4 regions of the Pseudomonas sp. GM102 genome follow, and region 2 is predicted to be linked to each of the others. Evidence: predicted binding sites of a transcription regulator. Region 2 holds the regulator's gene; each other region holds the start of a gene.
What was found. The regulator FliA, encoded in region 2, starts transcription of late flagellar genes. The targets are predictions, from matches to a motif close to CTAAAGTTTNNNNNNNNNNNGCCGNTAA.
Positions count from the first base shown of each region.

Region 1: the regulator FliA is predicted to act here: its motif matches at 1,830-1,857, upstream of motA (flagellar motor stator protein MotA).
Region 3: the regulator FliA is predicted to act here: its motif matches at 1,414-1,441, upstream of PMI18_RS22380 (methyl-accepting chemotaxis protein).
Region 4: the regulator FliA is predicted to act here: its motif matches at 2,014-2,041, upstream of PMI18_RS12765 (methyl-accepting chemotaxis protein).

Region 1 covers NZ_AKJB01000070.1:60,522-64,341, forward strand. The annotation lists gene PMI18_RS11380 (HDOD domain-containing protein) at 228-1,760, opposite strand; gene motA (flagellar motor stator protein MotA) at 1,926-2,777, shown strand; gene motB (flagellar motor protein MotB) at 2,781-3,809, shown strand.
Region 2 covers NZ_AKJB01000001.1:45,498-49,317, reverse strand. The annotation lists gene PMI18_RS28945 (protein phosphatase CheZ) at 1-631, opposite strand, end outside; gene PMI18_RS28950 (chemotaxis response regulator CheY) at 654-1,025, opposite strand; gene fliA (RNA polymerase sigma factor FliA) at 1,193-1,933, opposite strand; gene fleN (flagellar synthesis regulator FleN) at 1,930-2,760, opposite strand; gene flhF (flagellar biosynthesis protein FlhF) at 2,879-3,820, opposite strand, start outside.
Region 3 covers NZ_AKJB01000042.1:22,319-26,138, reverse strand. The annotation lists gene PMI18_RS22380 (methyl-accepting chemotaxis protein) at 1-1,286, opposite strand, end outside; gene PMI18_RS22385 (undecaprenyl-diphosphate phosphatase) at 1,579-2,409, shown strand; gene PMI18_RS22390 (DUF1294 domain-containing protein) at 2,406-2,837, shown strand; gene PMI18_RS22395 (MmcQ/YjbR family DNA-binding protein) at 2,844-3,203, opposite strand; gene PMI18_RS22400 (LysR substrate-binding domain-containing protein) at 3,200-3,820, opposite strand, start outside.
Region 4 covers NZ_AKJB01000064.1:40,733-44,552, reverse strand. The annotation lists gene PMI18_RS12760 (HvfA family oxazolone/thioamide-modified RiPP metallophore) at 1-259, shown strand, start outside; gene PMI18_RS12765 (methyl-accepting chemotaxis protein) at 321-1,946, opposite strand; tRNA gene PMI18_RS12770 (tRNA-Pro) at 2,114-2,190, opposite strand; tRNA gene PMI18_RS12775 (tRNA-Lys) at 2,286-2,361, opposite strand; tRNA gene PMI18_RS12780 (tRNA-Pro) at 2,367-2,443, opposite strand; tRNA gene PMI18_RS12785 (tRNA-Asn) at 2,453-2,528, opposite strand; gene clpB (ATP-dependent chaperone ClpB) at 2,846-3,820, opposite strand, start outside.

The sequences.
Region 1 (3,820 bases), on a different contig from region 2:
TAGCGCAGCGTCATGAGGGCCTGTTATCAGTTATTTCGGCACGGGCTTGTGGCGAGGGGGCTTGCCCCCGTGGGACTGCGAAGCAGTCCTAAAACCTACAACCTCATTCTGCCAGGCACACTGCATCCACTGGATTTGCGACTGCTTCGCAGCCGAACGGGGGCAAGCCCCCTCGCCACAAACATGGCATTTGGCACGTCCTTTTCTTAACTGACTGGCATCAGCCCCTAGCGATGGCTGAAGCTGTGCAGGGCTTTTTCGATGCACTGTGCGGTTTTGCCGAACGCTTGCACGGTGATTTCCGAGAACGGCCCGCCGCCCTGATCCGCCACCACGATCATGATCACCCGACCGTTGTTGACCAGGGAGCGCAGCAGCAAGTGTTCACCGCTGAACTGTTTACGCAGGCTGGCCGGCAGCAGGGCCGAGAATTGTGCGTTGTTGGCCGGCGTCAGGCGCACCTGGGCCTGTTGTGCGAGCAGGCGTTGCAGCACGGTGCTTTGGCTGACCACCAGGTTCAGGCCGGCCACTTCCTTGGGCAGCCCGGCGGTCTGGTGCGCGCGCAGATTAGCGTGCGTGCGGTCGGCCATCAGGATCATCACCCGCCGCATGCCACACGCCACCAGGGCGTCTCGGGCCGAGCTGGTCAAGTGCATGGCATTGGTAAAAGGGCTCGGCTCCACCAGCAATTCGGCGCATTGTTTACGCCACTTCGCCAGGTCTTCAGCGGTGGGTGCCGGGGCTGGCAGCAAACCGCTGTGAACACGGTTGATGCCCGACGGCCAGATCAACGCTTCGGCCGGGTGCCAGAGGTCCGGCATGGCGTGTTGGCGCGCACTGTTAGCGGCCTGTTGGTGCAATTGTTGTTGCACTTCATCCATCGGCATCTGCAGGTAAAGGCTGGCCAGGTACTGCCAGCGTTCACAGTGAGGACTGTCCCAGCCCTGTTGTGCCGACAACGCCAGACCGTTGGCCAGCAGCACGGTATTGGCCGGCTGATTGAGCCAGCGGCGTAGCGTCGGGTCGTCATCGAGACGATTCTGTTGGCGTAGCGGGTGATCGCTGTCACGCGCGATGCGCAGGACTTTCACCAGTTCGCGTTGTTCGCTCCGCAGCAGCCGATAACCCTGCTGCACCCAGATCGGCAAACGCCAGACATCCACCAGCGCCAGACAGATTTCCAGCAGGCGCACGCCGAACAATTGCTTTTCGACTTTGCGCGCCGACTCGCCTTTATGGATGACTCGCAGCTCCCATTCTTCAAGCAACTGCGGATGGATCAACGCCATGGGCCACAGTGGCGAAAGAAACAGTAGGCTGCCCCAGTGGATGTCCTGCCATAACCGCGCCAGGCGACCGGCAAAAAAACCATTGGCTTGTTGGGTGGCGTGCTGGCTGATCAACTGAAGCTGGCGCAAGGCGACAGGGAGCTGCGATTGGGGTTCGGCGGGCAGGCGCTCGAGCAATTCTTCGGTGCGTTTCAAGCCGAGCCGATTGATCGCCACTTCAAGATTTTCAGCAGGCTCGGTCATGCTGCCATGGGTATGGCGGTTAGCTTCGCGAATCACGCTCAAGGCCAGGGCCGGGCTGTCCTGCATCAGTTCGGCGATGTCTCGTAGCGAGCTGCGGTTGTCGCGGATGGCTTTGCAGACTTGGTCGTGACTGGCTTGCGGAACCGGCAGGCGTACGCCATCGAGAAGCTTGACCCAGCCTTCGAGCGTGGTTGGTTTTGGCGTTGGGACGTTCGTTTCGTTAGCCATGGTTGCACGCGATCATTGTCTGCATTACCTATCCCTGCGCGGGCTAATTTAGCTTTTCGATTGAACTGGCTATAGTCTGGCGCAGTTTTGCCGATAAGGAGAAGAAGAGATTTTTTAACTTCCGAATATGACCTTGAACCCGACTCAGTAAGTGCTCTCCTACCTATGGCTAAAATTCTCGGCATCATCGTCGTATTCGCGAGCGTGCTCGGCGGATACGTGCTCTCCCACGGCAAGATTGCCGCCCTTATTCAGCCTTTCGAGGTGATGATTATCGGTGGTGCGGCCCTCGGCGCATTCCTGCAGGCCAACCCTGGTCATATGGTCAAGCACGTTCTCAAGAAAGCCTTGGGAATGTTCAGCTCGCGTTTCAATCACACTTTCTATCTGGAAGTGCTGGGTCTGATTTACGAGATCCTCAACAAGAGCCGCCGCGAAGGCATGATGGCGATCGAAGGCGACATCGAAGATGCCGCCGCGAGCCCGATCTTCGCCAAGTACCCGGCAGTCCTGAAAGATGACCGCATGACTGCGTACATCTGCGATTACCTGCGCATCATGTCCTCCGGCAACATGGCTCCCCATGAGCTCGAAGGCTTGTTCGACATGGAGCTGACCAGCCTTAAGGAAGACTTGGATCATCCTTCCCACGCGGTGAATGGCATCGCCGACGCGATGCCCGGTTTCGGTATTGTCGCGGCCGTATTGGGTATCGTGGTGACCATGGCCTCCCTGGGTGAAAGCGACCAGAAAATGATCGGCGTGCACGTAGGTGCGGCACTGGTGGGGACCTTCTTCGGTATTCTCGCCGCCTACGGCTTCTTTGGTCCGCTGGCCCATGCCCTGGCCCACGATGCCAAGGAAGAACTGAACGTCTACGAAGCCATCAAGGCCTCGCTGGTGGCTTCGGCTTCTGGCATGCCGCCATCGCTGGCAGTGGAATTCGGTCGCAAGGTTCTGTACCCGGCGCACCGTCCTAGCTTCGCTGAGCTGGAACAAGCGGTTCGCGGTCGCTAAGTCATGGAAAATAACCAGCCGATAATCATCAAGCGCGTAAAGAAATACGCGGGCGGGCATCACGGGGGCTCCTGGAAAATCGCCTTCGCGGACTTCGCGACGGCGATGATGGCGTTCTTCCTGGTGTTGTGGCTGTTGTCCACGGCAACACCGGAACAGAAGATTGCCATCGCCGGTTACTTCAAGGACCCGGTCGGTTTTTCCGAAAGCGGTACGCCGTACATCATCGATCTGGGCGGCTCGCCGACCCTGGCGCCGGAGAACACCCTCAACCCCGAGGTGAAGTCCCAGCCTCAGCCGGACAAGGTGACCATCGACTCCGAGCAGGTCGAAGGCATGGCCGAGCTGGTCGAGAAAGAGCGTCTGGAACTGCTGCTGCAAGAGTTGCAGAACAAGGTCGAAGAAAACCCGCAGTTGCAAAAGTTCAAGGACCAGATCCTCTTCGAGATTACCCAGGACGGTTTGCGCATCCAGATTGTGGACGCCGAAAACCGCCCGATGTTCGACTCCGGCAGTGCGCGTCTGAAGCCGTATTTCGAAGACATTCTGCTGGCCATGGCCGACACCATCAAAGCGGTGCCGAACAAGATCAGCATCAGCGGCCACACCGATGCCAAGCCGTACTCGGGCACCGGCGACTTCGGCAACTGGGAACTCTCGGCCAACCGAGCCAACGCGGCTCGCCGTGCATTGATCGCCGGCAGCTATCCGGACTCTCAAGTAGCGCGAGTCGTGGGTTATGCCTCGTCGGCGCTGTTCGACCGGGAAAACCCGTTCAATCCGGTCAACCGCCGCATCGACATCGTGGTGCTGACCAAGAAAGCCCAGCGTGCGATCGAAGGTTCGCAAGGTGCCGAACCTGCGCCAGCGCCGACGCAAGGGCAGGGTGGCCCGGGCGAAGTGCCCACGCCGCCAGCCGACCCGAACGCATTGCCGGCGGACAAGGAACCGCTGCCGGCTCATGAGCTTCGTGAGCGGTTGAATCTGTTTGATGATCCGGTGCCGAAATCGGGTGAGTCGCCCAAGCAGTGACCCATGAAAAA
Region 2 (3,820 bases):
CAAAGCGGTCGACCTGACTGGCCATGAGCACGAGCTTGAGCAGATTGCTTTCAACTTCGGTGACCAACTGGGTCACGCGCTTGATTACCTGACCGGTGAGGTCCTGGTAATCCTGGGCCAGCAGAATGTCGTTGAGGTTGCTCGACACGACGCGGTTATCTTCGCTGCTGCGTGTCAGGAAACCGTCGACGCGCCGGGCCAGATCGCGAAACTCTTCAGCCCCGACTTCGCGACGCATGAACCGTCCCCAATCCGTGCTTAGCGCCTGAGCTTCGTCGCTCAGGCTGTTGATCAGCGGCGTGGCGTTTTCCACCAGGTCCATGGTGCGGTTCGCCGCGGCCTCGGTCAGCTTGACCACATAACCCAGGCGCTCGGTGGCATCCGTGATCTGAGACACTTCCTCGGCTTGCGGCATGTGCGGGTCAATCTGGAAATTGACGATCGCGCTATGCAGCTCGCGGGTGAGCTTGCCTACTTCCTGGTACAGGCCGCGGTCACGGGTCTGATTGAGCTCATGGATCAATTGCACCGCATCGCCAAACCTGCCTTTTTCAAGGCTCTCGACCAGTTCGACCGCGTGTTTTTTCAGGGTCGATTCAAAATCGCCCATTGAAGATTCTTTATGCTCCATAGCTCCCCCGTGGCGCAGTCCATCAACCGATGCGTTCGAAAATCTTCTCGATTTTTTCTTTCAACGCCTGGGCCGTGAAGGGTTTGACCACATAGCCATTTACACCGGCCTGGGCCGCTTCGATGATTTGCTCGCGCTTGGCTTCAGCGGTCACCATCAGCACCGGAAGGTGCTTGAGCTTTTCATCAGCGCGCACGTGACGCAGCAGATCGATACCGGTCATGCCAGGCATGTTCCAGTCCGTTACCAGAAAGTCGATGCTCCCACTGTTGAGAACCGGAATGGCAGTGGTGCCATCGTCAGCCTCGACCGTGTTGGTGAACCCAAGATCACGCAACAGGTTTTTTATGATCCGCCGCATCGTTGAGAAGTCATCAACGATGAGGATTTTCATGTTCTTGTCCAATTCGACCTCCAAGCAGTCTTAAACGCGCCCAGCACCTGGACGCGCCATTTCAATCAATCCGGCAAAGCACTCAATGACTGTCTGGAGCACAACAGATCGAGACCGGCGCAGTTCAACACCACACCGGCTCCATTCGCAGTGTCCCCACACTGCCTTCAGCGCGCTCGCCACTCCCCCAAACGCCCCCGCAAACGGGCCGCGCACTGGCTGTGTAACTGGCTGACCCGCGATTCGCTGACCCCCAGGACCTCACCGATTTCCTTGAGATTCAACTCTTCGTCGTAGTACAGCGCCAACACCAGTCGCTCACGCTCCGGCAAATTGGCAATCGCGTCCGCCAGCGCCGCCTGGAAGCGTTCATCTTCCAGATCGCGTGACGGCTCGAGATGAGCACTGGCGCCATCCTCATGCAGCCCTTCGTGTTCGCCGTCCTGTAACAGATCGTCGAAACTGAATAACCGGCTGCCGAGGGTGTCGTTCAAAATCCCGTAATAATCGTCGAGACTCAATTGGAGTTCGGCCGCAACCTCATGATCTTTAGCGTCACGGCCGGTTTTAGCTTCAATCGAGCGAATCGCGTCGCTGACCATACGGGTATTGCGGTGAACCGAACGTGGAGCCCAGTCCCCCTTGCGCACTTCATCGAGCATCGCGCCGCGGATTCGAATGCCCGCGTACGTCTCGAAACTCGCGCCTTTGCTGGCGTCATATTTGGTTGATACTTCAAGCAGGCCGATCATCCCGGCCTGGATCAGGTCTTCGACCTGGACACTGGCCGGCAAACGCGCCAGCAAGTGGTAGGCAATGCGTTTGACCAGTGGCGCGTAACGCTCGATCAGCTCGTACTGCGCGTCACGTGCCGACTTCTTGTAGAGGTTGTAGCCACTGGCTGTCATAGGACGGGTCCTGCCGTTTGTTGCACGAGGCGCTCGACGAAAAACTCCAGGTGCCCGCGTGGGTTGGCCGGCAGTGGCCAGGTATCGACCTTCTGCGCAATGGCCTTGAACGCCAGGGCGCACTTGGAACGCGGAAAGGCTTCGTAGACGGCACGCTGTTTCTGCACGGCCTTGCGTACGCTTTCGTCGTAAGGCACCGCACCGACATATTGCAAGGCGACGTCAAGGAAACGATCCGTGACCTTGGTCAACTTGGCGAACAGGTTGCGGCCTTCCTGCGGGCTCTGCGCCATGTTGGCCAGGACGCGGAAACGGTTCATGCCGTAGTCGCGGTTCAGCAGTTTGATCAGCGCGTAGGCGTCGGTGATCGAGGTCGGCTCGTCGCACACCACCAGCAAGACTTCTTGCGCTGCGCGGACGAAACTGACCACCGAGTCACCAATGCCCGCAGCGGTGTCGATCACCAATACGTCGAGGTTGTCGCCGATGTCGCTGAAGGCCTGGATCAGGCCGGCATGCTGGGCCGGGCTCAGATGAACCATGCTCTGGGTGCCGGATGCGGCCGGGACGATGCGAATACCGCCGGGCCCTTGCAACAGCACATCGCGCAGCTCACAGCGGCCTTCGATCACGTCGGCCAGGGTACGTTTGGGTGTCAGCCCCAGCAGGACGTCAACGTTCGCCAGCCCCAGATCGGCATCCAGCAGCATGACGCGCCGGCCGAGCTCAGCTAGAGCCAGGGACAAGTTCACTGACACGTTAGTCTTCCCGACGCCACCTTTGCCGCCGGTCACCGCGATCACCTGTACGGGATGCATGCTGCCCATGTTATTTTCTTTACCTTGTCTTACTTAGACGGAGGCCACATTACTGGCTGCGCGTTCACCAACTGAACAATGCATGGCAGACCATCGATGTAGGTACAAAAACCGTTCATTAAATACCTCAGCCAACCCGCTTGGTCGGACTGTGGTAAAGGTCAGCGAACATATCAGCCATGGCTTCTTCGCTGGGTTCTTCCTGCATTTGCACGCTAACGGCACGGCTGACCAACTGATGACGGCGCGGCAGATGCAAATCATCCGGAATCCGCGGGCCATCGGTGAGGTAAGCCACCGGCAATTCATGACTGATGGCCAGGCTCAACACCTCGCCCAAGCTTGCCGTTTCATCCAGTTTAGTCAGGATGCAGCCAGCAAGGCCGCAACGTTTGTAACTGTGATAAGCGGCAGTTAGAACCTGTTTCTGGCTGGTGGTTGCCAAGACCAGATAATTTTTTGATTTGATGCCGCGTCCGGCCAGGCTTTCAAGCTGCATGCGCAGTGCCGGATCGCTGGCCTGCAGGCCGGCGGTATCGATCAGCACCACGCGTTTGCGCAGCAAAGGCTCCAGCGCCTGCACCAAGGATTGGCCCGGATCGACGTGGGTGACCGACACGTTGAGGATCCGGCCGAGGGTCTTGAGCTGTTCCTGAGCGCCGATGCGATAGCTGTCCATGCTGACCAGCGCGATGTTCTGCGCGCCGTACTTGAGCACGTAACGAGCCGCCAGCTTGGCCAGCGTGGTGGTCTTGCCCATGCCGGCCGGGCCGACCATGGCAATCACGCCGCCCTCTTCCAGTGGCTCGACTTCCGGGGTGGTGATCATCCGCGCCAGGTGCGCGAGCAACATGCGCCAGGCCTGACGGGGCTCTTCAATGTCGGTAATCAGCGCCAGCAGATCGCGCGACAACGGGCCGGACAGGCCGATGCGTTGCAAGCGACGCCAGAGGTTGGCCTGGGCCGGACGGCTGCCTTGCAACTGATTCCAAGCCAGCGAGCCAAGTTGCACTTCCATCAGTTCACGCAGGCTGTTGAGCTCGAAACGCATCGAGTCGAACGCACGCAG
Region 3 (3,820 bases), on a different contig from region 2:
TCCGCCGTCGACTTTTGAGTGCGCTGGGCCAACAGGCGCACTTCATCGGCGACCACCGCAAACCCACGACCTTGCTCGCCGGCCCGAGCGGCTTCGATCGCAGCGTTGAGGGCCAGCAGGTTGGTTTGCTCGGCGATGGAGCGGATCACTTCCAGAACGCTGCCGATTTGCGTGCTTTCGGCGGCCAGCGTACGAATCACTTCAACGGCTTGATCGATGGTCGCAGACAGTTTGTCGATCTGCTGCAAGCTGCCATCGATATTGACCTGCCCCTGCTGTGCCTGAGACTCGGCATTGCGCATTTCACTGGCCGCGTGTTCGGCGTTTTTGGCCACATCCTGCACACCATAGGTCACTTCGTTGATCGCGGTCGCCACCAGCTCCATTTGCTGCGATTGTTGCTGGCTGCGTTGCTGGGCTTGCGCGGCATCGTTGCCCAGTTCATTGGAAGACTGGCCCAGCGCACCGGCGGACACCTGCAACTGACTGATCACCAGGCGCAGTTTCGCGGTGAAGGCGTTGAAGTGCCGGGCCAGTTGCGTGACTTCGTCCTGGCCGTGGGTATCGAGGCTGCGGGTCAGGTCGCTTTCACCGCTGGCAATGTTGGCCATGGCGTTCACGGTTTCCTGGAGCGGGCGCACGATGCTGCGGGCAATCATGATCACCAGCAACGCCATGATCAGGGCAATCACCAGGCCCACGAACGACGCTTTCCAGACCTGTGCATAAAACTCGGCCTGCATGTCATCGATGTACACGCCCGAACCTATCACCCAACCCCAAGGCTCGAACAGTTTCACGTAGGAGGTTTTTTCCACCGGTGCGCTGGCGCCCGGTTTCGGCCAGCGGTAATCGACCATGCCGGCACCCTTGGCCTTGGCAATGGCGACCATCTCGTTGAACAGCGCGAAACCGTCGGGGTCGCGAATCGTTGAAAGGTTCTGGCTTTCAAGTTTCGGATTGGTCGGGTGCATGACCATGACGGGCGTCAGATCATTGATCCAGAAATAGTCATTCTGGTCGTAGCGCAAACCGCGCACGGCGGTCAGTGCCTGCTTTTGCGCGGCGTCGCGGGTGAGGGTGCCGGCAGTTTCCAGGCCGTGATAGTAGGTGAGGATGCCACTGGCGGTCTGCACCACGTGCTGGGTCTTTTGGGCCTTGGCCTGATAAAGGTCGTCGTGAATCTGCTTGAGCATCAACACGCCCAACGTCAATAGCATCACCACGGCCACGATCAAGATGAGCCACAAGCGTCGGCTGATCGACACACTGCGCAAGCTGTTCATAACGCGGTTACTCCGGTTTCTTGTTCTTGTAATAAACGATCGCCAGCATCCAATCACACGTTGCCGATCGGGCCTATCCGACTCAGGTCCTATTACGCGGCAGCGTAAACGAGGCTTGTCTGATAGGATTTCGGCCCCGCACGGAAAAACCTGAGCCCAAGTCTTTTTTTACGCAGTTTCTACGGTTTTGCGTGGAGCTTGTGCGCGTGTGGATTCAGCTAAGGTTGAACGCAGTTAACGCTTATACATTATTAACGGAGCATGCCTGGGGGCATTGTTTCTTGGGGGATTGATGGATCTTTGGACGGCCTTTCAGGCATTGATTTTAGGCGTTGTAGAAGGGTTGACGGAGTTCTTGCCCATTTCCAGTACCGGGCACCAGATCATTGTGGCGGACTTGCTCAACTTTGGGGGCGAGCGGGCCATGGCTTTTAATATCATCATTCAGCTCGGCGCGATCCTCGCGGTGGTCTGGCAGTTTCGCCGCAAGATCTTCGACGTGGTCATCGGTTTGCCGACGCAGCCCAGCGCTCGACGCTTTACCGCGAACCTGTTGATTGCCTTCCTGCCGGCCGTGGTATTGGGGGTGATTTTTGCCGACTTGATTCACGAGTACCTGTTCAACCCGATTACCGTGGCTACCGCATTGGTCGTGGGCGGGGTCGTGATGTTGTGGGCCGAACGTCGTCAGCATGAAGTGCATGCTGAAAGCGTCGATGACATTACCTGGAAAGACGCTCTCAAAGTCGGCTTCGCCCAGTGCCTGGCGATGATCCCCGGGACTTCGCGTTCCGGCTCGACGATCATTGGCGGCTTGCTGTTCGGGTTGTCGCGCAAAACGGCCACCGAATTCTCGTTCTTCCTCGCCATGCCGACCATGGTCGGGGCTGCGGTGTACTCGGGTTACAAATACCGCGACCTGTTTGTGCCGGCTGATTTTCCGGTATTCGCCATTGGCTTCATCACTGCCTTTGTCTGCGCGATGATTGCTGTCCGGGGTCTGCTGATCTTCATTGCCAGTCACAGCTACGCGACATTCGCCTGGTATCGCATTGCGTTCGGTCTGCTAATCCTGGCCACCTGGCAATTCGGCTGGGTCGACTGGACAGCGGTCAAGCCATGAACGATTCCAGTGCGCGCAACAATAACCCCGGGCGCAAGTCCGGGGGCGCCATGCAGAACCTGCGGCTGAAACTGCTGGTGTTCGTTGTGCTGTGCGCAGTGCCATTGTTTGGCTCGCTGTCGCTGTGGCTGCACGGGGTGTCGGTGATTCCCCTGGCGGCCTACGGCATGGTCAGCGTGCTGGCGTTTTTCCTGTACTGGGGTGACAAACACAAGGCCCGCGCCGATAGCTGGCGCACGCCGGAGAATGTCTTGCACGCGGTGGAGCTGGCGGGCGGTTGGCCGGGCGCCTTGCTGGCCCAGCAAGCGTTTCGGCACAAGACCCGCAAAGTCTCGTTTCAGTTGGTGTTCTGGCTCATCGTGCTGATGCATCAGGTGTTCTGGATCGATCAGCTGTTTCTGGGCGCTAACCTGTTTGCGTTGTTTTAGAGCGCTTTAAAGCAATAAGCCGACCTGCGTGCGCTTGGGCAACTTGCTCACCACCAATTGATGGGAACGTTGCAGCAAGCCTTGCAGCTCTTCGGTGCCCAGCGGGTAGGGCGTTTCCATGATGACCCACTGGGCCCGGGCCAGATACGGCGCCGGGTGAATGCCCGGCCGGTCGCAATGGCCCAGGAACAGGTCCTTGTCGACTTTGAAAGCCAGGGACTGTCCTCGTAGGTTTTGCAAGGCGAACATCTTGTTCCCGGCAATCGAAAACACCCGCACGCCACCCCATTTGTAGTCCTCCCGCGCACCAGGCAGCGCCAGGCAAAATTGCGCGACGTCCTCTTCGCTCATTAATCGCGCTTTCATAACAGTCTGTCCCCACAAGCATTGAATGATTCGATCAAATGGTCGATCCAAGCGCGCACTGCTGGCATCACCCCGCGTCGATGAGGGTAGACGGCTTGCAGCCAGCCGCCCGGCAATGACCAGTCGGGCAACAGTTGCACCAGCGTGCCGTTTTCCAGCTCCTGCTCGCAATACATCATGGGCAGCACGGTAAAGCCCAGCCCGGACAGGGTACAAGCCTTGCGCACGAGAAAATCATCGACTCCCAATCGGGCTTCGAATGTCATTTCACAGGCCTTGCCATGCTGGTCGAGCATCCGCAGATGCACCAGCCGATCGGCTTCCAGGGCGCCCAGTATCGGTACGTTTTTCAAATCGTCCGGGGTTTTGATCTGCCGCTCGCGAAGAAATACCGGGCTGGCGACCATGACGGTCTGTGCCTGACGCAAGCGGCGGGTGACCAGCAATGGATCTTCATCACCCAGATCCCGCACTCTCAAGGCGACGTCGACGCCTTCGGTCACCAGATCAACCCTGCGGTTGAGCAGCATCACCTCCAGTTGCACCTGCGGGAATTTCTCCAGGAAGTTACTGATTATTCCGGGCAGCACTTCGTGGGCCAAGCCGACAGGGCAGGA
Region 4 (3,820 bases), on a different contig from region 2:
GCCCGAAGGCAAATGTGGCGAAGGCAAGTGTGGCGATGCCTCGATGGCGAAAACCGATTCGGATGGCGACGGCAAGGTATCCCGTGCCGAATTTCTGAAAGTCGCGCCGAAGTCCAATTTTGACAAGATCGACACCAACCATGACGGCTTCATCGACGAGCAAGAGGCTTACGACAACGTAAAAGCCAACTTCGAAGCCAATGGCAAGAAAATGCCAAAAGGTCTGTTCGAGCACTTGAAAGACCAAGACGGCGCCTAAGCTTGCGAGAACAAAACCGCGCTTTTCCTTCGGGAAGCGCGGTTTTTTTCGTCTGGCGGATTTACACCTGGAAGCGCTGCACCATGGTTCGCAATGAATTGGCCAGCTGTGAAAGCTCATGGCTTGAGGCACTGGTCTGATCGGCGCTGGCGGCGGAGCGCACCGACAAATCGCGAATGTTCACCAGATTGCGATCGACCTCACGCGCCACTTGTGCCTGCTCTTCAGCGGCGCTGGCAATCACCAGATTGCGCTCGTGAATCTGGTGGACCGACTCAGTGATGGTCTGCAACGCCTCGCCCGCTCGCTCCGCCAAGGCCAATGTACTGGCCGCGCGCGAGGAACTGGCTTGCATGGAGTCCAGCGCCTGGGTTGAACCGGTGCGCATACCCTGAACCATTTGCTCGATTTCCTGGGTCGATTGCTGCGTGCGGTAAGCCAGAGCCCGCACTTCGTCGGCGACCACCGCGAAACCTCGACCGCTTTCGCCAGCGCGGGCCGCTTCGATGGCTGCATTGAGGGCCAGCAGGTTGGTCTGTTCAGCAATGGCCCGAATCACATCCAGTACCTTGCCAATGTCCTGCGACTGGTTGGCCAGCGATTGCACCAACCCGCCCGTCGTCTGCACATCGCTGGCGAGGGCGCTGATGGCACTGACAGTTTCGCTGACCCGCGCTTGACCGACGTGCGCCGACTCACTGGATTGGCGTGTGGCGTCGGAAGTAGACACCGCGTTGCGTGCAACCTCCTCCACCGCCGTGGTCATTTCGGTGACGGCCGTCGCGGCTTGCTCAATCTCGTTGTTCTGCTGTTGCAGGTTCTGCGTACTGTCGAGGGTGACTGCGTTCAACTCATCGGCCGCCGTCGCCAGTTGCGCCGCCGAACCGCTGATGCCCTGCAAAGTTTCACGCAGGTTGTGTTGCATGGTCGCCAGCGCCTGGAGCAAGCGGCTCACTTCGTCGTTACCATGGGTTTCGATGGGGCAAGTCAGATCGCCTCGCGCCACGTTTTCTGCGGCATGCAACGCTTCGCTCAAAGGTTTGACGATGCTGCGGGTCAGCAGCATGGCCAGGCCGACGGTGGCTAATCCCGCCAATGCGATAAACAGGCTGACGATCATCCTCGATGTTTCGTAATGCGCTGCAGATTTCTGGCTCTCGGCGGCGACTTGTTTGGCGAACAGATCCGCCAGGTCATTGAGCTGTTTACCCGAGCCATCGACCACGGTTTTCATGTCGATCAGCAGCAGTTTGGTCAATTCGTCGCGGCGTCCCTGTTCGGCCAGGGAGAACGATTGAGCAATACCGGAACGATAAGCCGCGAAGGTGGTTTTGAACTGGTCATACAAGGCTTTGCCTTCGACTGTGTTGACCAACCTGTCATACGCCGCAATCTTCTCGCTCAACTCTTTGTCGCGAGTGTCCATCTGGCCGCGGTAGACAGGGATGTTCTTCGGATCCTGATCCAGGGCCATGCGCAGGGAAATGGTACGGATGCGCAGCATGATTTCGCGGATCTCGTCACCGCCGCGAATGCTCGGCAACCATTGCTTCTCCACCGCCAACTCGCTGTCACGAATGCTCGACATCTGCCCCAGGGCAAAAATCCCGAGCAAAGCGACCAATACGGCGATCAGGGCAAACCCCAAGGCTGCCCGAGGAGCGATATTTAACTGTCGAAGCACCATAACGAACGCCCTTTTTTTGTAGTGGCTTAGATAAGGGGCGTTGTTTCGGCAGTACCCCATCGCCTCGTTATCGGCAAGTTGTACGATGACTGAAGTGTTATTTCTCGAAGACAAAAAATCGAAAACAAAAAAAATCCCCGTATCTTTCGATACGAGGATTTTTAATATGGTCGGGGTAAGGGGATTCGAACTCCTGACATCCTGCTCCCAAAGCAGGCGCGCTACCGGACTGCGCTATACCCCGGTAAAAAAAAGGCACCTTTGAAAGGCGCCTTCTGCGAGCAGAGCTTTTGGCGTCTGATCTTAAGATCTGATCCCAGCGTTAACTGGTTTCAAAAATGGTGGGTCGTGTGGGATTCGAACCTACGACCAATTGGTTAAAAGCCAACTGCTCTACCAACTGAGCTAACGACCCAAAAATGGTCGGGGTAAGGGGATTCGAACTCCTGACATCCTGCTCCCAAAGCAGGCGCGCTACCGGACTGCGCTATACCCCGGTTTGAAATTGGCTCCGTGACCAGGACTCGAACCTGGGACCCAATGATTAACAGTCATTTGCTCTACCGACTGAGCTATCACGGAACTACATATTTCAATTACAACTGATATTTCAATTTACAACTGTGAAGCTTGCTTCACCTCTTCGACCCGTTCGCATCGCTGCGTTCGTGTGTCTGAGGCGCGCTATTCTACAATCTTAAGCACCTCTGTCAACCCCCTAAATTGCTTTCAAGTTAATGATTTGCAACTTATTTCAGATTCCTGCTTGGGGAGCAGAAACCCCTCGGGGTGACTTACTGCGGGGCGCACTTTACAAGCCTTTTCCTTTGAGTTCAACAGCCTGGCGAAAAAAAGGCCTCGCAATGCGAGGCCTCCTTTTATGGAACTGCCGCCGAGCGTCAGACGAAAACGATTTCGTCGTTTTCCACGACACCTTTGGCGGTATCGCCGGGCATGAATCGACCCGACAGAATCAGCTGTGCCAATGGGTTCTCGATCCAGCGCTGGATCGCCCGCTTCAGCGGCCGTGCGCCATAGACTGGGTCGTAACCAACGGCGATCAGCTTATCCATCGCTTCCGGACTGAGCTCAAGCTTCAGCTCTCGCTCGGTCAGGCGGCTACGCAGGCGACCCAACTGGATCTCGGTAATGCCGGCGATCTGATCCCGAGCCAGCGGCTCGAAAATCACCACTTCGTCAACCCGGTTGATGAACTCCGGCCGGAAGTGCGTGGAAATCGCATCCATCACCGCCGCGCGCTGCGCTTCGCGATCCCCTACCAGCTCCTGGATCTGCACCGAGCCAAGGTTGGAGGTCATGACGATCACGGTATTCTTGAAATCCACCGTGCGGCCATGGCTGTCGGTCAAACGGCCATCTTCAAGCACTTGCAGCAAGATGTTGAACACGTCCGGGTGGGCCTTCTCGACCTCGTCCAGGAGGATCACCGAATAAGGCTTGCGACGCACCGCCTCGGTCAGGTAACCGCCCTCTTCATAGCCCACGTAGCCCGGTGGCGCGCCGATCAGTCGAGCCACGGAATGTTTTTCCATGAACTCGGACATGTCGATCCGCACCATCGCCTCTTCGGTATCGAACAGGAACTCGGCCAGCGCCTTGCACAGCTCGGTTTTGCCGACACCGGTCGGGCCGAGGAACATGAACGAACCGCTCGGGCGATTCGGGTCGGACAACCCGGCGCGGGAACGCCGCACCGCGTTGGAGACAGCGATCACCGCTTCGTCCTGACCGATCACACGCTGGTGCAACAGGCTTTCCATCTTCATCAGTTTTTCGCGCTCGCCCTCGAGCATTTTCGCCACGGGGATGCCGGTCCACTTCGACACGACTTCGGCGATCTCTTCTTCAGTCAC